Regions from separate parts of the Guptibacillus hwajinpoensis genome, predicted to be linked through region 1. Evidence: a T-box and tRNA genes for the amino acid it is inferred to sense, from the RefSeq annotation. Region 1 holds a T-box; the other holds one or more tRNA genes.
The links. The T-box of region 1 lies ahead of pheS (phenylalanine--tRNA ligase subunit alpha). A T-box ahead of a tRNA ligase gene usually reads a tRNA of that ligase, here a tRNA-Phe.

Region 1 (11,864 bases):
TGAAAATGGATGAAACAGAAGAATTAGTTCTTCGTCCAATGAACTGCCCGCACCATATGATGATTTACAAAAATGATCTGAAAAGCTATCGTAGCCTTCCATATCGTGTTGCAGAGCTTGGAACAATGCATCGATATGAAATGTCAGGAGCACTAGCAGGACTTCAACGGGTACGCTCGATGACGTTAAATGATGCGCATATCTTCTGTCGGCCGGATCAAATCAAGCAAGAATTTATTGAAGTTGTTGAGCTCATCCAGGAAGTTTATAAAGACTTTAGTATCGATGATTACTCCTTCCGTCTTTCGTATCGCGACCCGGCAGATAAGAAGAAATATATCGACAATGACGAGATGTGGGAAAAAGCTCAGAGGATGCTTAAAGAAGCGATGGACGATCTTAACGTTGAGTACGTTGAAGCAGAAGGTGAAGCGGCGTTCTACGGTCCTAAACTGGATGTTCAGGTGAAAACAGCACTTGGTAAAGAGGAAACGCTCTCCACTGTTCAATTGGATTTCCTTCTTCCAGAGCGATTCGATCTTTCTTACATTGGGGAGGATGGCAACCATCACCGCCCGGTTGTTATTCACCGTGGTGTTGTATCAACAATGGAACGATTTGTTGCTTTCTTAATTGAAGAATACAAAGGTGCGTTCCCTACATGGCTTTCTCCAGTACAAGCTGAAATCATACCGGTTTCTGAAGTTCACCTGGATTATGCAAAGGAAGTTCAGAAAAAACTTCAACGTGCAGGAATTCGTGTAGAAGTTGATGAGCGTAACGAAAAAATCGGGTACAAAATCCGTGAAGCTCAAATGCAAAAAATCCCTTATATGCTTGTGGTAGGTGACAAAGAAGTAGAAGGCGAAGCTGTTAACGTTCGTCGATACAGCCAGCAGAATTCAGAGACTGTATCGCTCAGTGAATTTACTTCAAGAATCGAACAAGAAATTAAAGAAAAGAACTAATGGAAAGCCGGCTTGAAGGCCGGCTTTTTATTAATGATGTAAAAGAAATATGAAAAAACACTTGTCACAAAGCGAAAGATTCGTTATGATAATCAAGTGCACTTCGAAGGAATCTTATCACCTTGACATAAATTTGGTCAGCATGGTATACTTTCTTAGGTAATTAAATATCGGAAACAAAGCAAGCAGAAGCGCCCGCTTCTCACCTGATTGACGCCGTTACTGGTAGTTTGCAGGTACACTGTTTATAATTGTGTAATGTGTGGGTGTCGTATGCGCCGACGCTTTTTTTATGCTTTGAACCGAATATAATTCAATTAAGGACAACATGTTTAGATGATCATCATCGAACAATAACCATGGAGGTGGCTGATTATTAGTAGAGATATGAACGTCAATGAGGGCATTCGTGCCCGGGAAGTACGTCTTGTTGGTGCAGACGGAAACCAAATTGGTGTGAAATCAAAAAATGAGGCATTAGATATGGCTCGAAACGCAAATCTTGATCTTGTTATGGTCGCTCCAAACGCGAAGCCGCCGGTATGTCGCATTATGGACTACGGAAAGTTCCGTTATGAGCAGCAGAAGAAAGACAAAGAAGCGCGTAAGAAACAAAAGATTATTACCGTTAAAGAAGTTCGTTTGAGCCCGAATATTGAAGAGCATGATTTCAATACGAAGCTTCGTAATGCACGTAAGTTTCTTGAAAAAGGCGACAAAGTGAAGGCATCGATCCGTTTCCGCGGTCGTATGATCACACACTCTGACATCGGTAAAAAGGTGCTTGAGCACCTGGCAGAAGATTGTAAAGATATTGCAACTGTTGAGTCCAAACCAAAAATGGAAGGACGCAGCATGTTCCTAATCTTGGCACCTATCGCAGAAAAGTAATTCTTGAAGGAGGAACTCACTCATGCCAAAAATGAAATCTCACAGTGGAGCTTCAAAGCGTTTTAAGAAAACTGGATCAGGTAAACTTAAGCGTAGCCGTGCTTACACTAGCCATATGTTTGGTAACAAGTCTCAAAAGCAGAAGCGTAAGCTTCGCAAAGCTTCTCTTGTTTCCGCAGGTGACTTCAAGCGCATTAAGACTCTAATCTACAACAAGAAGTAATCGGCATTTATACTATTTTGACACAGAAATTAGGAGGGGTTTAGTATGCCAAGAGTAAAAGGTGGCTACGTAACACGTCGTAGACGTAAAAGAACGTTAAAACTCGCAAAAGGATATTACGGATCTAAGCATTTGCTTTTCAAAGTTGCTAACCAGCAAGTTATGAAATCACTTATGTATGCTTATCGTGACCGTCGCCAGAAAAAACGCGACTTCCGTAAGCTTTGGATTACTCGTATCAACGCGGCAGCTCGTATGAACGGACTTTCTTACAGCCGTTTGATGTTCGGTCTTAAAACAGCTGGAATCGACATCAACCGTAAAATGCTTGCAGAGCTTGCAATCAACGACGAAAAAGCGTTCGCTGAACTAGCATCTAAAGCTAAAGAAAACTTGAAATAAGTATGAAGCCATTCTCACTGGTTGAGAGTGGCTTTTTTTGATAGGGAGATGAAAAATGAGTATTTATTATCTTTTCTTTGTTTACATCGCTCTCCTTAACATCTGGAGTTATGCTGCAATGGGTTGGGATAAACGAAGAGCTAGAAAGCGTGGAAATCGAATTGCAGAGAGAAATCTGTGGACGTTGTTTATTATAGGAGGATCCATTGGCGGATATGCAGGCATGAAGCATTTTAGACATAAAACAAAGCACAGGCAATTTGTAATAGGCATTCCTGTGCTTGTAACGATCCAACTCGTTCTGTTCGCAGGGGGATTTTACATTTTAAATCGCTCATGACTCGTTTTGTTTTAAATAGCGCTTGTCCTTCAAGAACAGCCGCCAGAAGTAAATGAATCCAGGAGTTAAAATGAAAAAGGCAACAATATAGGTAATGATAAGCGCTCTGAATGTCGCAGGATTTGTGAACCCTGTTTCAATCGTTACCTCGGGATATACGATATAAGGTAGATGTGCTGAACCATAAGCGTAGCTTGCGAGTAAATATTGAATGACAACGCTAATCATAGCGAGTCTTGGGATCCCAGCTCCTCGTTTCCTTGGGATCCATAGTGCTACATACCCAATTAAGAAAGTAGCTACCGATCCTATTAGCCAGGGAACATAGTTCATAAGATTCTCATATAGCCAGAGCGCTTCATTCCGCATTGTCAGAACGAGTAATCCAGCCATGACAAGTGAGACAGGTCCGACCATGATAGCGTCTCTGCGATAGATTGTATAGGCTTCCTGGTCTCCTGCTACATTTGAATAATCAGCAAGTAAAAGGGAGGAAAGAAAGAGCGTGCTTGAAACGGCAAAAGCCATAAAAGCATAAACACTAGGACTGGTGAAAAGCTCACCAAGTAAAAGCTGTTCCTTTCCATCCACAAATTCTACAAAGCCCCCCTGTGTAATGGGGAGAACACAGATCAGAAGCGCTGGTATTAAAAAACCAGTAATCCCAGAAATGATCGTGAGAATTCGTTTATAATTCTCAGATGCGGAATGTGAAAAGACGAGAAAAGCACTTCGGAGTGCCAGTAGGAGAATAATCAGGCTGCCAGGAATGAGTAGAACGGTCCCCAGTGTAAACGTCGCACCAGGAAAGAAACTGAAAAGAGCAACAACAATGGCTACAATAAACACGTTCGTTACTTCCCATGAAGGAGAGAGGTACCTGTTTGCGATACTTGTTGCTTTTGTATTGTTTTTATTTAAATAGATCATCGACCAGAATCCTGCTCCAAAGTCGATGGTAGCCATAACTGCGTAGATAAACACAATTCCCCATATTAATGTAATAGCATAGAGTGCTTCTGTCATTTCCTTCACCTCGTAGTTAGTCTATTGGTCAAGTTCCTCTGAAACTGGATTTCGATTAAAGTAGTAGCGAAGAACGAGAACGGTTGAAATCATCAAAATAACATAGACAATTAAAAATAGGATAAATAGAAGCCCGATGTTACCTGAAGTTGTGACAACGTCTTCTGTTTTCAACATGTGGTAAATAACCCATGGCTGTCTTCCTGTACATGCGAAAATCCATCCGAACTCAATCGCCATGATTGCAAGTGGTCCAGCTATAATGAATAACCACATGAGCCATCGAGGAAATCCCTTTCGTTTTAAGAGTCGATGCCAGACAAACCCAACTACAGAAAGCAGTATTAAGAGAGAGCCTATTCCGACCATAGCATTGAAGAGGGTATGAACGAATAACGGTGGCCACTCATCCTCAGGATATTCCTCCAATCCAATTACTCTCGTATCAAAAGAATCGTCAGCGAGGTAACTGAGTGCCCATGGCACTTCAATTGCCCATTTTACTTCACGCTCCTCCTTATCTGTGTATCCTCCGATTGCGAGTGGTGCGAATGTTTGCGTTTCAAACAACCCTTCTGCTGCTGCGAGTTTCTCTGGTTGATAAACATGCAGCAGTTGAGCTGATTCATGGCCATTTAAAGCGGTTAGAATGGAGAAGATCCCACCAATGACAAGCCCCATCATTAATGCCTTTTGATGAAAGTGGTATTCTCTTTTAACCTTACTTCTCCGGAGCATGTTGTAAGCGGCAATAGATGCAATCACAAATGCTCCCGTCATTAAGGCGGAAACCGTAACGTGACCTGCTGTCACTAAGAACGATGGGTTAAAGAATGCAGCCCATGGATCAACATTGACAAACTCGCCATCGACGATTTCAAAACCAGCAGGTGTCCCTTCAAAAGCATGAACATTTGTAATAAGAATAGCTGATGCACTTGCGCCAACTGCAACAAGCGTTACACTAACAATACGCATGATTGGGGAAAGTCTATCAGCGGCATATACATAAATGGACATAAAGAGAGCTTCAAGGAAAAAAGCGTAAATTTCAATTTGAAAAGGAAGGGCAATGACTTTGCCAACTACCTCCATAAACCCAGGCCACAAAAGAGATAGTTGAACGCCAGCAATTGTTCCAGTGGGGATAGCGACACCAAGTAGTACAGCAAACCCTTTCGTCCATCTTGTCGCCATTACAGCATAATCCCTGTCTTTCGTCTTTTGATACATTAATTCAGCGACAAGAACCATTAGAGGCACTCCTACGCCAAGGGTTGCGTAGATAATATGAACGCCCATCGTCATACCGAACAGGGAGCGGGCAAGAACCAGCTCATCCATAATAAGTTTCCTCCTATTACCGTTCTTATTAAATCCCCACTTATTGTCCACCTTTTACCAGAAAATATTCTGCTCCGGTGCGCGTTTTGACATAACAGCTCGTCTTCTGTCATACACGTTAGGAGAAGGGGGGAACATCATGGATGAGCTCGTCCTGCCGTTTGTCGAGGTTGTGTCGAACAGTGGAATCTACGCCCCGTTCTATTTTATTGTTCTTCATTTTATACGGCAGTTTGTCTTTGTTCCGGTGAGTGTGGTTTGCATAGCGGGAGGAGTCATGTTTGGAGCGATTTATGGTACCATTTATTCAGTGATCGGGATTACGGTAGTAAGCACAGTTTTCTATGTATTCGTAAAGCGAGCACCGGTATTTTTTAAGAAAATTACCCGAATGAAGGAGAAATGGATGAGAAAACGGATGCCGATGTCAGTGGGACAAATAGCGATTTTGCGATTAGTCCCTTTCGTGCATTTCCATTTCATTTCACTCTGCTTAATTGAAGTCTCAAAAGACTTTCAGGATTACTTGAAGTCATCAATCATTTCTAACTTACCGCTCGCCTTGATGTATTCATTCTTTGGAACAGCTATCAAAGGTTTTGATCCAGTGCTTATCGTCTTATTGCTTTGTGGTCTTGTGGTTCTTTTCTATTTATTACGGAGAAGAGAATGGATTATGAAGTGGGAGGATTTTTTCCAACCTGTAAGATAATAAACTCCCCCTGGGGGCCAGGGGGAGTTTATTATCTATTCCATACTTAAGGGCAGATTGGTTCGAATAACCATCAGAGGGGGAAGCCAAACATACTGATGGAAGTTTCACTTTAGGAGTTTTCACGGTGACGTAAAAATTCTTTAACGGGACTTTTCCATTCGATTTTTGCACTTGGATAACGGAGGTCCATTTCTTTTTCTAGGAAATAGAAATCTTCTTTTTCGAGCATATAAAGCTCTGATGCATTTTTAACTCCAACCGAGATCGTAACAATGTCAAATGAATTTTCTGTCGTTCCAAGATATTTCTCGCCCTCAAATAGAGCACCCTTATAAGTAACAAGAAAGTTCTTTCGAACATTGGAGGAGTCATCAAGGAAATAGTACTTTTTATGGTCATAGGCTTTTTCGAGCTTGCGTTTCGGATCGATAAAAAAACGAATAACAGAATAAGCAATCAATACCATGGCAGCAAGAATGACAAGACGAAAAAGAATAATAATCATTAGTCAGCACCTCATTTTCACTATGCTTCTATTCTCTATACGTTTATGATAAAGAAAGGTTTCATTTTAAATGACAATTTTAAGACTAGCTGGTCAATTTAGAAAGGGAGATGACGTTGGATTTCAACCAATTATTTGCGCTCCAAAAACAACTGGATGATCGCATTGTAAACGAACACGGGCTTGAAGGCTTGGATTTATTTCAAAATAAACTTCTCGCACTTAAAGTAGAAGTTGGTGAACTAGCAAATGAGACAAGATGTTTCAAATACTGGAGCAAAAAAGCTCCTTCTCCAATCGAAACGATTCTCGAGGAATATGTTGATGGCATTCACTTTATTCTATCACTTGGACTAGAAATCGGCATCACTCCTAGGAAAGTTCCATCTGAAGTTGCGGATGAATTATCAACAGTAGAGTGTTTTCATCACGTCTATCAAGCCATTGATCACGTTGCTGAAATAAGAAATGAAGAGGCCTATCTCCATTTACTTAACCATTATCTCCTACTTGGGAAGCAAATCGGATTAAATATAGACGATATTTATGAAGCTTATTTGAAGAAAAACGAAGTGAATCATAATAGGCAGGACCAGGGATATTAAGCGCTCTCAATTGTGAAAAAATTCGGGAACCGTTATAATAAAATTGAATACATATCAAGGAGGCAATACATATGGTGAAGCTTGATGAAACATTGCAAATGCTTAAAGAATTAACTGATGCTAATGGTGTACCGGGCAACGAACGTGAACCTCGTGAGGTTATGAAAAAGCACATCGAACCTCTTTCTGACGAGTTGATGTATGACAACCTTGGAAGCTTAATTGCAGTTAAAAAAGGTAAAGCAGAAGGCCCTAAAATTATGGTAGCTGGCCACCTCGATGAAATCGGTTTTATGATTACACGTATAGACGATAAAGGATTCCTCTGGTTCCAAACTGTTGGCGGATGGTGGGAGCAGGTAATGCTTGCGCAACGTGTTAACGTGATGACACGGAAAGGCAACATTATGGGTGTAATTGGATCAAAGCCTCCACATATTCTTCCAGCAGAACAGCGTAAGAAATCAGTGGACAAGAAGGATATGTTCATTGATATCGGTGCTTCAAGTAGAGAAGAAGCGTTGGAGTGGGGCGTTAAACCAGGCGATTCCGTTGTTCCAGTTTGTGATTTTACAGTTATGAACAATGAGAAAATGCTTATGGCAAAAGCCTGGGATAACCGTATTGGCTGTGCAATTGCGATTGAAGTTCTTCGCAAGTTGAAAGGTGAGGATCATCCGAACACTGTATACGGCGTTGGTACTGTTCAAGAAGAAGTTGGCCTTCGTGGCGCTACGACGGCTGCAAACATGATTAAGCCAGATATCGGTTTTGCCGTTGATGTTGGTATTGCTGGTGATACTCCTGGAGTGAGTGATAAAGATGCTCAATCGAAAATGGGTAAAGGTCCACAAATCATCATGTATGATGCTTCAATGGTAGGTCATAAAGGGCTACGTGATCTTGTAACAGATACAGCTGACGAGAAGAACATTCCTTATCAGTTTGATGCAATTGCAGGTGGTGGTACTGATTCAGGTAAAATTCACCTTACAGCAAACGGTGTACCTGCACTATCGATTACAATAGCAACACGTTACATTCATACACATGCAGCTATCCTGCATCGTGATGACTTTGAAAACGCGGTTAACTTAATTGTAGAAGTGATAAAGAAACTTGACGCTAATACAGTAAAAGAAATTATCTTTAATTAAAACACAAAATCCGGTGGCTTCTGCCACCGGATTTTGCTTGTTAATTTACGCCTTGCGCCATGTAAGAGAGCATTTGCTCGCGTTCATTTTCTGGTGCTTCTTTCCAGAGAATTTCGAAAAGAACACCGAGTCCTGGGAGCATTTTCTCTTCACCGCTCTGCATAGCATCGAGGATCGTAGCTTCAATCTGCTCCTCATTGTTGCCATTAATGTTTGCGAGAATCGCTTTCCGTAAGTTAAGGTCCATGCTTTCCACCTCGCCTTTCTGATTCGCTTGTTAGAACAAGCATCATTAGTATGAGCGAATCGTTTAAATTTCATGAGTTTTGTTGGAATCTTGCCGTGGGACCCTTTATAATGAAAACATTGAAAACTGAAGGAGACCATAATGATTATAGAATCCATAAAGAATCAAAAAGTGAAAGACTGGAAAAAGCTTCAAACACGAAAAGGAAGAGAAAAGGCAGGCGCTTATTTAATTGAGGGTCCTCATATTGTTGAAGAGGCAGCAAAAGCAAAAACCCCAATATTAGAAGTGATTCAATCAGAAGGTACCGACTTATCTGATTATCCGTTTAAAGAAAGACCTGTTGTCTATACTGTTACTGAGAAAATTATGCAGGAACTAACAGATACAGAAACGCCGCAGGGAATTATGGCTGTCTGTCAGGTGGAAGAGCCTGTCTTTCCTCAGAATGGCAAACTTCTATTGCTTGATGCGATTCAGGACCCGGGGAACCTGGGGACGATTATTCGTACGGCCGATAGTGCTGGATATGATGGGATCTTATTAGGTCACGGAACCGTTGATCCATACAATAGTAAAGTACTTCGTTCCACACAGGGATCCATTTTTCATTTACCTGTGAAGAAAGCGAATTTATTCGAAGAAGTGAAAAGGTTAAAAGAAGCGGGCATGTACATTTATGCAACAGAAGTAAGTGGTGGTACCCCATATCAAGAACTTGAACGCCACGCACACTTCGCCATTATTCTCGGGAACGAGGCTAACGGTGTTTCAGAAGAGCTTCAAAATTTAGTCGATGTGAATGTATACATCCCGATTTTCGGTAAAGCTGAATCATTAAATGTAGCCGTTGCTGCAGGAATACTCATGTACGGTCTACTGCCTTCATAATCGGGCTTGCAGATTGATCGATTTTTTTCTATAATTAGAATCAACTTATATATGATAAAAACAATGATAGAGAGTAGTAAGTTGCCACTGCCTTTGCAGGGAGGAAATGCCGTGACTGGAAGCATTTCTATAGGGACGCCGCTGAATTCGCTCTGGAGTTGCCGCTTCCTATAAAAGCGGATCGGTTACAAACCGTTATTCTTTGCTTAAGGCTGATGGAATTCTTCTATTAGTGAATTAGGGTGGTACCGCGAAATCAAATCTTCGCCCCTTATGGGGAGCGAGGATTTTTTTATTGCACAAAAAAGTTTGGAGGTTGAAACGATGCAGGAGCGATTGCAAACGTTGAAAGAAGAAGCACTAGTACAGATTCAGCAAGCTTCTTCCATAAAAGAAGTTCAGGACATTCGGGTTGCATACTTAGGGAAAAAAGGGCCAATTACTGAAATTTCTAAAGGAATGGGTAAATTATCGCCTGAAGAGCGTCCGAAGATGGGGCAGCTCGTAAATGAAATTCGTTCAGCAATTTCAGAGCAAATTGATGAAAAAACGGCTGGTTTAGAAAAAGCTGCAGTAGAAGAAAGGCTAAAGAAAGAAACGATTGATATCTCTCTTCCAGGCCGTCCGGTTAAGAGGGGAAATCATCACCCACTAACAAGGGTCATAGAAGAAATCGAAGATCTTTTTCTTGGAATGGGCTTTTCAATTGCGGAAGGACCTGAAGTGGAAACGGATTACTACAATTTCGAAGCCTTGAACCTTCCGAAGGATCATCCAGCTCGTGATATGCAGGATTCCTTCTATATTACAGATGAAACGCTGCTTCGCACACATACGTCTCCGATGCAGGCAAGAACGATGGAAAAATTAAATGGCGAAGGCCCGGTTAAGATCATCGTGCCAGGTAAGGTATATCGCCGCGACACAGATGATGCGACACACTCGCACCAGTTTATGCAAATTGAAGGCTTAATGGTCGGAGAAAATGTTCGTATGAGTGACTTGAAAGGCGTGCTGCAATCATTTGCAAAGAAAATGTTCGGTGAAGAACGTGAAATTCGTCTGCGCCCTAGCTTCTTCCCTTTTACTGAGCCATCTGTTGAAATGGATATTTCATGCTTTAACTGCGGTGGAAACGGCTGTTCTGTATGTAAAGGAACCGGCTGGATTGAAATCCTAGGTGGCGGAATGGTGCATCCGAACGTGCTTCGTATGTCCGGATTCGATCCTGAAAAAGTAACAGGCTTTGCATTTGGTATGGGCCCTGAACGAATTGCTATGCTGAAATACGGCATTGACGACATTCGCCACTTCTATACAAATGACAGCCGATTCATAAAACAATTTAATTCACTATAAACGATTTGATTGTAAGGAGGAGAAAGTATGCTTGTACCAATGAACTGGCTTCAACAGTATGTCGATCTAGATAGTTATTCGGCTGATGAGCTTGCTGACCTGATCACAAAGGGCGGTATTGAGGTAGAAACAGTTGAAAAGCTAAATAAAGGAATTAGTGGCGTGGTCGTTGGCTATGTACACGAATGTAACCAACACCCTGATGCAGATAAGCTTAATATTTGTAGCGTCGATATTGGTGAAGAAGAACCCGTCCAGATTATCTGTGGAGCCCCTAACATCGCACAGGGACAGTACGTGGCAGTTGCGAAGGTTGGAGCAGTCCTTCCTGGAAACTTCAAAATTAAGAAAGCGAAACTTCGTGGTGAAGCTTCCCATGGTATGATCTGCTCGTTACAGGAGCTTGGTATCGAAAGTAAGCTTGTGCAGAAAGAATTTGCAGATGGTATTTTCGTATTTAGTGATGCCGTAACCCCTGGGGAAGATGCACTTGATTATCTTAATCTTAATGATGAAGTTCTTGAACTCGGTTTAACTCCTAACCGTGCAGATGCGATGAACATGATCGGGGTCGCTTATGAAGTTGGAGCTGTGCTAAATCGTTCGATCGCACTTCCATCTCCTGAACTTGTCCGTTCAGAGGAAAATACAGATAGCTATGTGACGGTTCGTGTAGAAAATGAAGAAGATAATCCATATTACGGGGCAACTGTTATTAAAGACGTTACCATTCAATCATCTCCACAGTGGCTTGTGAATAGACTGGTGTCTGCAGGAATTCGCCCGATAAACAACGTTGTAGACATTACAAACTACGTCCTACTCGAATACGGCCAGCCATTACACGCTTTTGACTATGACCGTTTTGGATCGAAAGAGGTTGTTGTTCGCCGCGCTGAAGACGGTGAGAAGATCGTAACGCTAGATGATACAGAGCGTACACTTTCAAGTGAGCACCTTGTGATTACGAATGGTTCTAAACCAGTTGCTGTTGCGGGTGTTATGGGTGGAGCAGATTCTGAAGTGCAACAGGATACTACGACAATTCTGCTTGAGGCTGCTTATTTTAATGGAAAGCTTGTACGTAAAGCATCGAAGGATCTCGGTCTGCGTAGTGATTCAAGTGCACGTTTCGAAAAAGGAATTGACCGAAATCGCGTGGTTAGCGCCAGTGAACGTGCGGCACAGCTT
Region 2 (11,864 bases), 1.7 Mb from region 1:
GATGCTTCAAGCCGGTTTGATTGTGTGACAACTGATCATTATCATATTATTTGTGATGATTGTGGTAAGATTGTAGACTTTCATTATCCTGGATTGGATGAGGTAGAAACGCTTGCTGAACAGGTAACTGGTTTCCGGGTTGGCGATCACAGAATGGAAATTTACGGAACGTGCCCCGGTTGTCAGAAAGAAAAGCACTAGATAATAAGAAAGAAGGCTTCCATCGTTAACGGTGGAAGCCTTCTTTCTTATTATCAACTTTTCTTTTGAATCTTTTTGATGTTGTATTTTTCATCGAAGTCTTTTCCATCCAGGTCAGGGTCCATTGTTAATGGTTGTCTGCAATGCATACATGCGTCAACACGTCCCAGAACTTTCGTCGGTTTGTCACAGTTTGGACATGTTACCTGAATAGCTTTGGTGGAAAGCATGCCAATCCAGAAATAAACGACTGCACTGGCAATCGTAGCAAGAAAACCAATTAGCATAAATGCAGTCATAAGGAAAACGGACGTTTTGAAGAATATACCTATATACATAATCGCGATCCCGATAAACACAAGGCTCAGTGCGAACGTACGAATTTTATTAATCTTGTTAGTATACTTTAATTGCATGACGAGTCCCTCCTGAAAACAAGTATAGCACATGAGTATTGTGGAAGCACTTTCCTTTCTTGACGATATAATGTGATTTCCCAAAGCTGGATTTTTCATTATATCACTGATAGTTAGGGGGGGAATTGAATCATCAATTAAGTTTATACTTCAACTTAACGTCTTGATTAGGTACTATCTTGAGAGGGTTCCGTAATTCAGAATTTAAAAAGATCAAATTTGGGATTGCTTAATTTGTTACAGGATTTATAATATTGTCTGTTGAATACTTAGGGATATAGAGGAAAATGGATCGATTGAGTACCTGAGTACTGAACACGGCATGAAAAGTATATGTACTTCTGGAGGATAGAATGATGGAAAACCTATTGAGACCGATTTACCAGGAGAGAGCGAGTCACCCAGGCACTCTTGGTGTTCTAGTGATAGAAAAGACAAAACCGTTTCATCCACTAACGGATAATTTTGATGTTGTTTTATTAATCATTGTAAGTGATAATGAAAAGCCGTGGTTTGTTAAGCACTATGAGTTTGAAGGTAAGAAGGCTGCTATGCACGTAGTCTCAGAGGAGCAAGTAAATGAGTGGTTGATTTCAGGCAGTCATCGTCGCCTGGTAGCATGGCTTGTAAATGGAAAAATCATTTTTGATCGCAATGAATACATAGCAGGGCTAAAAGAGCGGATACGCGAGTTCCCTTTTGAAGAACGCACACGTAAGATTGGCGTGGAATTCGCAAGGCTTATTCGCAGATATACCGATGGGAAAGAATTATTTGCGTCCAAACAGTACATGGACGCCTACAATTTTATTCTCCACGCTCTTCATCATCTAGCTCGCTTATCGGTGATTGAACATGGTTTTCATCCAGAGATTACGGTTTGGAATCAGGTGAAACATATAGAACCTGAAATTTTCAAACTGTATACAGAACTACTTTCAGGTGAAGATCCACTTGATAAGCGATTGGAATTACTTCTTCTAGCTAACGATTTTTCCCTCTCATCTAAGTCCGTAAATGCAACCTCGCATATTCGAAATGTAATGAAAGAGCGTGAAGGTGTATGGAGTTATCAGGAATTAATGGAAGATGAACAGCTAAATGAATATGGGATAGACCTTGGGGCTCTTCTTGAATATATGATTGAAAAAGATTTGATACAGGTCCATATGAGTGAGACAAAAGGGAGCGGTATTTTCATTCGTCAATACAGGGCTGTCTAAATAATTAATAATGCGGAGAAAAAATATTAAAAAAGTATTGACCCCATTTTTTCTCCGTGGTATATTATTACTTGTCGCCGCGAAGGAATAACGTGGCAGCAAAATAGAATCAATAATGTTATTGACACCGAACGAGTTGATGTGGTAAATTAATAAAGTCGCTGTTAACGACGTTGAAAGAAACAAATCGATCTTTGAAAACTGAACGAAACGCCATGTAAGTAGTTGTTTCTACGGAAACAAATATTGTTTTAAAAGCTAGATTAAGCTTTCTATCGGAGAGTTTGATCCTGGCTCAGGACGAACGCTGGCGGCGTGCCTAATACATGCAAGTCGAGCGAAGATTTGGGAGCTTGCTCCTAAATCTTAGCGGCGGACGGGTGAGTAACACGTGGGCAACCTGCCCTGCAGACTGGGATAACTCCGGGAAACCGGAGCTAATACCGGGTAATACATCGCACCGCATGGTGTGATGTTGAAAGTTGGCCTCTGGCTAACACTGCAGGATGGGCCCGCGGCGCATTAGCTAGTTGGTAAGGTAATGGCTTACCAAGGCGACGATGCGTAGCCGACCTGAGAGGGTGATCGGCCACACTGGGACTGAGACACGGCCCAGACTCCTACGGGAGGCAGCAGTAGGGAATCTTCCGCAATGGACGAAAGTCTGACGGAGCAACGCCGCGTGAGTGACGAAGGCCTTCGGGTCGTAAAGCTCTGTTGTTAGGGAAGAACAAGTACCGTTCGAATAGGGCGGTACCTTGACGGTACCTAACCAGAAAGCCACGGCTAACTACGTGCCAGCAGCCGCGGTAATACGTAGGTGGCAAGCGTTGTCCGGAATTATTGGGCGTAAAGCGCGCGCAGGCGGTCCTTTAAGTCTGATGTGAAAGCCCACGGCTCAACCGTGGAGGGTCATTGGAAACTGGGGGACTTGAGTGCAGAAGAGGAGAGTGGAATTCCACGTGTAGCGGTGAAATGCGTAGATATGTGGAGGAACACCAGTGGCGAAGGCGGCTCTCTGGTCTGTAACTGACGCTGAGGCGCGAAAGCGTGGGGAGCAAACAGGATTAGATACCCTGGTAGTCCACGCCGTAAACGATGAGTGCTAGGTGTTGGGGGGTTCCACCCTCAGTGCTGAAGTTAACACATTAAGCACTCCGCCTGGGGAGTACGACCGCAAGGTTGAAACTCAAAGGAATTGACGGGGGCCCGCACAAGCAGTGGAGCATGTGGTTTAATTCGAAGCAACGCGAAGAACCTTACCAGGTCTTGACATCCTCTGACAATCCTGGAGACAGGACGTTCCCCTTCGGGGGACAGAGTGACAGGTGGTGCATGGTTGTCGTCAGCTCGTGTCGTGAGATGTTGGGTTAAGTCCCGCAACGAGCGCAACCCTTGATCTTAGTTGCCAGCATTCAGTTGGGCACTCTAAGGTGACTGCCGGTGACAAACCGGAGGAAGGTGGGGATGACGTCAAATCATCATGCCCCTTATGACCTGGGCTACACACGTGCTACAATGGACGGTACAAAGGGCAGCAACACCGCGAGGTGAAGCGAATCCCATAAAGCCGTTCTCAGTTCGGATTGCAGGCTGCAACTCGCCTGCATGAAGCCGGAATTGCTAGTAATCGCGGATCAGCATGCCGCGGTGAATACGTTCCCGGGCCTTGTACACACCGCCCGTCACACCACGAGAGTTTGTAACACCCGAAGTCGGTGGGGTAACCTTTATGGAGCCAGCCGCCGAAGGTGGGACAAATGATTGGGGTGAAGTCGTAACAAGGTAGCCGTATCGGAAGGTGCGGCTGGATCACCTCCTTTCTATGGAGAATTACGAGGTAACATTGGTTACCAACCTTACATGAGCGTTTCGTTTAGTTTTGAAAGAATGATTTACTTCTTTCAAAACAGGCTAGTCGAAGAAGCAGCAATGCCGATTCGAGTGATAGCCTTGTTCCTTGAAAACTAGATAGCATAAACAACGACATCCAATAATTATTATTTTTTTGCGTTAAATCTTTAGTAGTTAGTCACATCTAACGATGTGCATCGACGAAGTTAGAAGCGTTAAGCGACTAATGTAGTCTAAGGTTAAGCTACTAAGGGCGCACGGTGGATGCCTTGGCACTAGAAGCCTAAGAAGGACGGGACGAACACCGATATGCTTCGGGGAGCTGTAAGTACGCTTTGATCCGGAGATTTCCGAATGGGGGAACCCACCATCCGTAATGGGATGGTATCCATTTCTGAATACATAGGGAATGGAAGGCAGACCCGGGGAACTGAAACATCTCATTACCCGGAGGAAGAGAAAGCAAATGCGATTTCCTGAGTAGCGGCGAGCGAAACGGAATCAGCCCAAACCAGAGGGCTTGCCCTCTGGGGTTGTAGGACGTCTCTTTGGAGTTACAAAGGCACGGATAGACGAAGCGACCTGGAAAGGTCCATCACAGAAGGTAACAATCCTGTAGTCAAAATCCGCTGCCCTCCGAGACGGATCCTGAGTACGGCGGGACACGTGAAACCCCGTCGGAATCTGGGAGGACCATCTCCCAAGGCTAAATACTCTCTAGTGACCGATAGTGAACCAGTACCGTGAGGGAAAGGTGAAAAGCACCCCGGAAGGGGAGTGAAAGAGAACCTGAAACCGTGTGCCTACAACTAGTTGGAGCCCGTTAATGGGTGACAGCGTGCCTTTTGTAGAATGAACCGGCGAGTTACGATCCCGTGCAAGGTTAAGCTGATAAGGCGGAGCCGCAGCGAAAGCGAGTCTGAATAGGGCGACAGAGTACGTGGTTGTAGACCCGAAACCGGGTGATCTACCCATGTCCAGGGTGAAGTTCAGGTAACACTGAATGGAGGCCCGAACCCACGCATGTTGAAAAATGCGGGGATGAGGTGTGGGTAGCGGTGAAATGCCAATCGAACCCGGAGATAGCTGGTTCTCTCCGAAATAGCTTTAGGGCTAGCCTCGCGGCAAGAATCTTGGAGGTAGAGCACTGATTGGACTAGGGGTCCTTACCGGATTACCGAATCCAGTCAAACTCCGAATGCCAACGATTTATCCGCGGGAGTCAGACTGCGAGTGATAAGATCCGTAGTCGAGAGGGAAACAGCCCAGACCACCAGCTAAGGTCCCAAAGTATACGTTAAGTGGAAAAGGATGTGGCGTTGCTTAGACAACCAGGATGTTGGCTTAGAAGCAGCCATCATTTAAAGAGTGCGTAATAGCTCACTGGTCGAGTGACGCTGCGCCGAAAATGTACCGGGGCTAAACGTATCACCGAAGCTGTGGATTGTCTTACGACAATGGTAGGAGAGCGTTCTAAGGGCTGTGAAGTCAGACCGAAAGGACTGGTGGAGCGCTTAGAAGTGAGAATGCCGGTATGAGTAGCGAAAGACAAGTGAGAATCTTGTCCGTCGAAAGCCCAAGGTTTCCTGAGGAAGGCTCGTCCGCTCAGGGTTAGTCGGGACCTAAGCCGAGGCCGAAAGGCGTAGGCGATGGATAACAGGTTGATATTCCTGTACCACCTCCTTTCCGTTTGAACGACGGGGGGACGCAGGAAGATAGGGAGAGCGCGCTGTTGGAAATGCGCGTCCAAGCGATTAGGCTGGTGAATAGGCAAATCCGTTCACCGTGAAGGCTGAGTCGTGATGGCGAGGGAAATTAAGTACCGAAGTCCCTGATTCTACACTGCCAAGAAAAGCCTCTAGTGAGGAAAGAGGTGCCCGTACCGCAAACCGACACAGGTAGGCGAGGAGAGAATCCTAAGACGATCGGGAGAACTCTCGTTAAGGAACTCGGCAAAATGACCCCGTAACTTCGGGAGAAGGGGTGCTTCCTCGGGTGAATAGCCCAGGGGAGCCGCAGTGAAAAGATCCAAGCGACTGTTTAGCAAAAACACAGGTCTCTGCAAAGCCGTAAGGCGAAGTATAGGGGCTGACACCTGCCCGGTGCTGGAAGGTTAAGAGGAGGGGTTATCCCTTACGGGAGAAGCTCTGAATCGAAGCCCCAGTAAACGGCGGCCGTAACTATAACGGTCCTAAGGTAGCGAAATTCCTTGTCGGGTAAGTTCCGACCCGCACGAAAGGTGCAACGACTTGGATACTGTCTCAACGAGAGACCCGGTGAAATTATAGTACCTGTGAAGATGCAGGTTACCCGCGACAGGACGGAAAGACCCCATGGAGCTTTACTGTAGCCTGATATTGGATTTTGGTACAGCTTGTACAGGATAGGTAGGAGCCATAGAAGTCGGACCGCCAGGTTCGATGGAGGCGTCGGTGGGATACTACCCTGGCTGTACTGACATTCTAACCCAGCACCGTGATCCGGTGCGGAGACAGTGTCAGGTGGGCAGTTTGACTGGGGCGGTCGCCTCCTAAAGTGTAACGGAGGCGCCCAAAGGTTCCCTCAGAATGGTTGGAAATCATTCGCAGAGTGTAAAGGCACAAGGGAGCTTGACTGCGAGACCTACAAGTCGAGCAGGGACGAAAGTCGGGCTTAGTGATCCGGTGGTTCCGCATGGAAGGGCCATCGCTCAACGGATAAAAGCTACCCTGGGGATAACAGGCTTATCTCCCCCAAGAGTCCACATCGACGGGGAGGTTTGGCACCTCGATGTCGGCTCATCGCATCCTGGGGCTGAAGTAGGTCCCAAGGGTTGGGCTGTTCGCCCATTAAAGCGGTACGCGAGCTGGGTTCAGAACGTCGTGAGACAGTTCGGTCCCTATCCGTCGCGGGCGCAGGAAATTTGAGAGGAGCTGTCCTTAGTACGAGAGGACCGGGATGGACACACCGCTGGTGTACCAGTTGTTCCGCCAGGAGCATAGCTGGGTAGCTACGTGTGGAAGGGATAAGTGCTGAAAGCATCTAAGCATGAAGCCCCCCTCGAGATGAGATTTCCCACAGCATGAAGCTGGTAAGATCCCTTAGAGATGATGAGGTAGATAGGTTCGGGGTGGAAGCGTGGCAACACGTGGAGCTGACGAATACTAATCGATCGAGGGCTTAACCTAAAAACGAAAAGCGAAGTAAGCCGTTTACATCCGATAAGCGTTGGAAGCTTTTGAGTCAGACGCGCTTTATGCGTCGTCAGGCGAAAAAGGTGAAACCATCGAGGATTTGGCTTACGTAGCTGGACAACGAAAAGCGAAGCAGGCTTGGTCACATTCGTAGACCATTGGAGATCTTGAACGTAAGGCGTTTTTCGCCTGAAGTGAAAGAGCGAAATGGGCAAAAATGTAGCCTGCGGAACTGGACAGCGCAGAAAAGATTATTGGAAAACGTTGTACGTGCTATCTAGTTTTCAGGGAATAAAAAATTCTCTTGATAACAAAGGCTAAATATAGTATGATATATTTTGTCTCTGGCTAATCACTACATAGTGGAAGTCAGTCATAAGTCTGGTAATGATGGCGAAGAGGTCACACCCGTTCCCATGCCGAACACGGAAGTTAAGCTCTTCAGCGCCGATGGTAGTTGGGGGATCTCCCCCTGCAAGAGTAGGACGTTGCCAGGCTAAAATTATTCCACAGTAGCTCAGTGGTAGAGCTATCGGCTGTTAACCGATCGGTCGTAGGTTCGAATCCTACCTGTGGAGCCATGGAGAGCTGTCCGAGTGGCCGAAGGAGCACGATTGGAAATCGTGTAGGCGGTCAAAGCCGTCTCGAGGGTTCGAATCCCTCGCTCTCCGCCACCACCCTACATAATAGAACTGGCCCGTTGGTCAAGCGGTTAAGACACCGCCCTTTCACGGCGGTATCACGGGTTCGAATCCCGTACGGGTCACCAATTTTATTCACATATAATATTTACTCTGTGGAGGATTAGCTCAGCTGGGAGAGCATCTGCCTTACAAGCAGAGGGTCGGCGGTTCGAGCCCGTCATCCTCCACCATTTTCTAAGGTCCCGTGGTGTAGCGGTTAACATGCCTGCCTGTCACGCAGGAGATCGCGGGTTCGATTCCCGTCGGGACCGCCATTTTCATTTTCATAAATTGTCGCGGGGTGGAGCAACGAGCGATACATCAATGAAACAACATCGAGTTGTTTCGTCGGATACACATCGTAGCATAACCTTGTAGAGTAAGAAACAGTACACTGCATATTGAAGCAGGTACAGCATGAAATCATTCATATTGTCGCGGGGTGGAGCAGTTCGGTAGCTCGTTGGGCTCATAACCCAAAGGTCGCAGGTTCAAATCCTGCCCCCGCAACCAATAAAATTCATTTACATCGAATAATTTTCTATGATGAATTTATTAATCATAAACATGGCTCTGTAGCTCAGTCGGTAGAGCAGAGGACTGAAAATCCTCGTGTCGGCGGTTCGATTCCGTCCGGAGCCACCATGTTGCCGGTCTAGCTCAATTGGTAGAGCAACTGACTTGTAATCAGTAGGTTGGGGGTTCAAGTCCTCTGGCCGGCACCATTTTTTCGGAAAGGGATCAATTTCCATTGCGCTATCATACGATGTGTATTACAATGGTAATTGTCAATTTGGAGGGGTAGCGAAGTGGCTAAACGCGGCGGACTGTAAATCCGCTCCCTCAGGGTTCGGCGGTTCGAATCCGTCCCCCTCCACCATTTTGATAGGGGTATAGTTTAAAGGTAGAACAGAGGTCTCCAAAACCTCCGGTGTGGGTTCGAGTCCTACTACCCCTGCCAATTTAACTAAAATCAGATTTTGTGGCGGTTGTGGCGAAGTGGTTAACGCACCGGATTGTGATTCCGGCATTCGTGGGTTCAATTCCCATCAGCCGCCCCATTTTTGGGCTATAGCCAAGCGGTAAGGCAACGGATTTTGATTCCGTCATGCGCTGGTTCGAATCCAGCTAGCCCAGCCATTTTGTTGCGGAAGTAGTTCAGTGGTAGAACATCACCTTGCCAAGGTGGGGGTCGCGGGTTCGAATCCCGTCTTCCGCTCCATATTTTAAGGCGGCATAGCCAAGTGGTAAGGCACGGGTCTGCAAAACCCTTACGCCCCGGTTCAAATCCGGGTGCCGCCTCCAAATATAATATTTTTTTTAAAAGTCCTGCCGGAGTGGCGGAATTGGCAGACGCACAGGACTTAAAATCCTGCGGAGGGTGTACCTCCGTGCCGGTTCGAGCCCGGCCTCCGGCACCACTAATTTTTCTGCCTGAATTGAATATGGTACTTTGCCGGTGTGGCGGAATTGGCAGACGCGCACGACTCAAAATCGTGTTCCGAGAGGAGTGTCGGTTCGAACCCGACCACCGGTACCATTACATACATCATATCAAGACTTCAACGTTCTCGTTGAGGTCTTTTTTTATTTGTTTTGCTTTCCACTTACATTTTCTCTTTAATAGACTTCTCCAATCAGACATAATGAATGAGATGTCGGAACGACTTTTCTATGCCTTTTTCACAGAATCGAGAAACATAGGTGATTATGAAACACTTGCAGCACTTGGTGAAGAGCTTGGTCTTGAGTCTTGAGGCTCTAGATATCAAACGAATGCTAAGTACAGAAGAGTTTAAAAAAGAAGTACGTTAGGATGAATCGATGGGTAGTCAACTTGGCATTCAAGGCGTTCCATTCTTTGTATTTGATGAAAAGTACGCGGTATCAGGTGCACAACCCTCGGAAGTGTTTGAACAGGCACTAGTAAAGGCATGGGGGAGAAAGCAAGAACCTTGATGTTGTTGGTGGAGATGCAGAAGCATGCTCGGCTGATTCCTGCGATATCGATGTAAAATAACGAGAAATGCTCTCTTTTTACAAGAGAGCATTCTTCTTAAGCGTCTGTATTTTCTTGTTTGATTGCTTTATAGGCAGCATCTAAATTTCGTATGCGGCGAACAATCTCAGAGTTCTTATTTAAGTTGTCATATATCATCGAAGAGACAACAGATCGGTAATAGCTGTTCATGGCTTCAAGTTTGGAGAAAACGTCTCTATTCTTCTGTATGTACTGACGAAAGTTCTCTTCAAAAAATGGTGTAGAGAATGGTTCCATAAGTATACTCCTTTCTACTTGTCTCCTTGATTATAGAGTGGGGTTTGTGGAAAGGTCAATCATGGAATCAATTTATTGATCAGTATGATATTAATAAAATGTAAGCAAGTTATGAAGAATTTATAAATATCTATTGTTTGTTAAGAGGATTATGTGTTATTCTATCTACATCAGCGAGGGATGTAGAAATTCCTCGAATTATCACCATTTACCCAACGCAGTGTTTCGTTATGATTAACGAAGCGTTGCGTTTTTTATTATGCATTTATTTTTGTGGAAACATCGTAGTTGTATTGACCTCCATGAATCTGATTGAACATTTCTGCAGAAGACTTGATTAGTTTCTGAGCTTCGTTGACTGGGAGAGAAGGTTGAATATAGAAAATCTGAATAGCATTTTTTGTCGTTTCAGTTACAGCCGTTCGTTTCGAATCGACAATCGGACTGCCGAACGGACCTCGAGCATCCGCGGAAAGTAGCTTGTTGGTAAATATCATATTGCGCCCGTTCAATCCCTCATAGGAAGTTGATTCATTACCTACTTTAATGGTAATACTGCCTTCTATCTCATCCAGATCATATATACCGATTGGAATTTTATACTGAAGAGATAGAAGGTTGTTAATATCAGCAGCAGAATGGATGGGAGGCAACACTTCACCTTTTTTTAATCGACGTAATAAAGCCTCTGATGATGGGCGGTAGTGAGCAGGATCAGTTCCGAACTTCTTAAAGACGGAACGCCATTCTGTGACCGCTGGATAAACGCTTAAGTTTACTTCTTCAAGGTCCATCATCATCGTTTCCTGATAAAATTGAAACCGGCCGCGAACCATTTGCGGTGAATTTTCAACCACGATATTATGATAAGTAGCATATCCAATTTTGAATTCCGGAATCTCAGTTGTGATGGATGGAGAGAGGATTACTTTTGTCATTTCTTTTTCCTCCAAACGGTTCATTTTCCGTCCATTTTATCACATTCACCATACTGAAGCTTAAAAGGAGGCTCGCCTCAGATGAAGAAACTGAAAGAGCTACTGCAGAAAATTGATGGTAAAGGTTACAAAGCATATAAAGATATTAGGGGAAGTTATCGTTTCCCGAAGTTCACGCTGTCTATTGATTACGTTCAAGGTGACCCTTTCGCAAGCCCTTCAAGACTTAGAGTGGTTATACCACGTCTGCAAACAATTGTAGATGAAGAATGGTTCCACACAGCAGTGAGAAGAATTCGAACGGAAGATGAGATAGCGAGAAAAGTGGATGACGCTATTCATGGACACAGTGGACGTTCTAAGGGCACTGGAAAGAGTGGCCTCATCCACATCGATGTACCGGGCCAAAAAGTGATTGAGCGATCAGCTGTGACGATTTCAGAGGAGACCATTACCGTTTGTTTGTCACTTGGTTTACCTGCACAGGGAAGGCGAGTCCTCGGGAAGCAAGCTGAACAAATGTTGCTTCACCAATTGCCTGAGATATTAGATAAGTCCTTATTTTCATTAAAAGCACAAACCGTAACGAAAGCACTACACCTGGCTGATCAACAGCAGGCAATCCGGGAGTACCTGGTTGAGAACGGATACGTAGCTTTTGTGGCAAACGATGCAATACTTCCGCGTGAGAGTGGCATTAGCGATCGGCCTCTAACGAGTAAGGTGATCCCATTTCAGTCGCCAGCCTCGATGGAAATAGCTTTACCGATTCCCCATCGTGATGAACCTTTAGAAGGCATGGCGATAAAGGAAGGGATTACGTTGATTGTTGGCGGAGGCTATCATGGTAAAAGTACCCTTTTGCATGCGATGGAACACGGCGTGTATAATCATATCGCGGGAGATGGCCGAGAGTTTGTTGTAGCGAATGAGCGTGCTATGAAAATTCGTTCTGAAGATGGTAGAAAAGTAACAGGGGTAGATATTTCCCCCTTTATACAAAACCTCCCCTATGGCAAGGATACTCGTTCATTTACTTCAGAAAATGCAAGTGGAAGTACTTCCCAGGCTGCAAATATCATTGAAGCAATTGAAGCA

Region 2: it encodes a tRNA-Phe, which carries the amino acid that the T-box ahead of pheS (phenylalanine--tRNA ligase subunit alpha) is inferred to sense. The anticodon was not compared.

What each region holds. Positions count from the first base shown of each region.
Region 1 covers NZ_CP156674.1:3,443,361-3,455,224, forward strand. The annotation lists gene thrS (threonine--tRNA ligase) at 1-968, shown strand, start outside; ribosomal protein L20 leader region at 1,146-1,265, shown strand; gene infC (translation initiation factor IF-3) at 1,356-1,859, shown strand; gene rpmI (50S ribosomal protein L35) at 1,882-2,082, shown strand; gene rplT (50S ribosomal protein L20) at 2,128-2,484, shown strand; gene ABFG93_RS17745 (DUF1294 domain-containing protein) at 2,540-2,824, shown strand; gene ABFG93_RS17750 (cytochrome d ubiquinol oxidase subunit II) at 2,819-3,850, opposite strand; gene ABFG93_RS17755 (cytochrome ubiquinol oxidase subunit I) at 3,872-5,194, opposite strand; gene ABFG93_RS17760 (TVP38/TMEM64 family protein) at 5,334-5,906, shown strand; gene ABFG93_RS17765 (sigma-w pathway protein ysdB) at 6,019-6,414, opposite strand; gene ABFG93_RS17770 (dUTP diphosphatase) at 6,531-7,019, shown strand; gene ABFG93_RS17775 (M42 family metallopeptidase) at 7,091-8,176, shown strand; gene sspI (small acid-soluble spore protein SspI) at 8,217-8,423, opposite strand; gene ABFG93_RS17785 (TrmH family RNA methyltransferase) at 8,565-9,314, shown strand; T-box leader at 9,369-9,589, shown strand; gene pheS (phenylalanine--tRNA ligase subunit alpha) at 9,639-10,673, shown strand; gene pheT (phenylalanine--tRNA ligase subunit beta) at 10,701-11,864, shown strand, end outside.
Region 2 covers NZ_CP156674.1:1,734,500-1,746,363, reverse strand. The annotation lists gene perR (peroxide-responsive transcriptional repressor PerR) at 1-201, shown strand, start outside; gene ABFG93_RS09035 (YgzB family protein) at 255-617, opposite strand; gene ABFG93_RS09030 (nucleotidyltransferase-like protein) at 974-1,840, shown strand; rRNA gene ABFG93_RS09025 (16S ribosomal RNA) at 2,113-3,663, shown strand; rRNA gene ABFG93_RS09020 (23S ribosomal RNA) at 3,932-6,861, shown strand; rRNA gene rrf (5S ribosomal RNA) at 7,248-7,364, shown strand; tRNA gene ABFG93_RS09010 (tRNA-Asn) at 7,374-7,448, shown strand; tRNA gene ABFG93_RS09005 (tRNA-Ser) at 7,450-7,541, shown strand; tRNA gene ABFG93_RS09000 (tRNA-Glu) at 7,562-7,636, shown strand; tRNA gene ABFG93_RS08995 (tRNA-Val) at 7,666-7,741, shown strand; tRNA gene ABFG93_RS08990 (tRNA-Asp) at 7,750-7,825, shown strand; tRNA gene ABFG93_RS08985 (tRNA-Met) at 7,987-8,063, shown strand; tRNA gene ABFG93_RS08980 (tRNA-Phe) at 8,120-8,195, shown strand; tRNA gene ABFG93_RS08975 (tRNA-Thr) at 8,200-8,275, shown strand; tRNA gene ABFG93_RS08970 (tRNA-Tyr) at 8,346-8,430, shown strand; tRNA gene ABFG93_RS08965 (tRNA-Trp) at 8,438-8,511, shown strand; tRNA gene ABFG93_RS08960 (tRNA-His) at 8,536-8,611, shown strand; tRNA gene ABFG93_RS08955 (tRNA-Gln) at 8,616-8,690, shown strand; tRNA gene ABFG93_RS08950 (tRNA-Gly) at 8,698-8,772, shown strand; tRNA gene ABFG93_RS08945 (tRNA-Cys) at 8,781-8,855, shown strand; tRNA gene ABFG93_RS08940 (tRNA-Leu) at 8,882-8,971, shown strand; tRNA gene ABFG93_RS08935 (tRNA-Leu) at 9,006-9,090, shown strand; gene ABFG93_RS08930 (DsbA family oxidoreductase) at 9,375-9,509, shown strand; gene yvfG (protein YvfG) at 9,607-9,828, opposite strand; gene ABFG93_RS08920 (B3/B4 domain-containing protein) at 10,086-10,766, opposite strand; gene ABFG93_RS08915 (ABC-ATPase domain-containing protein) at 10,848-11,864, shown strand, end outside.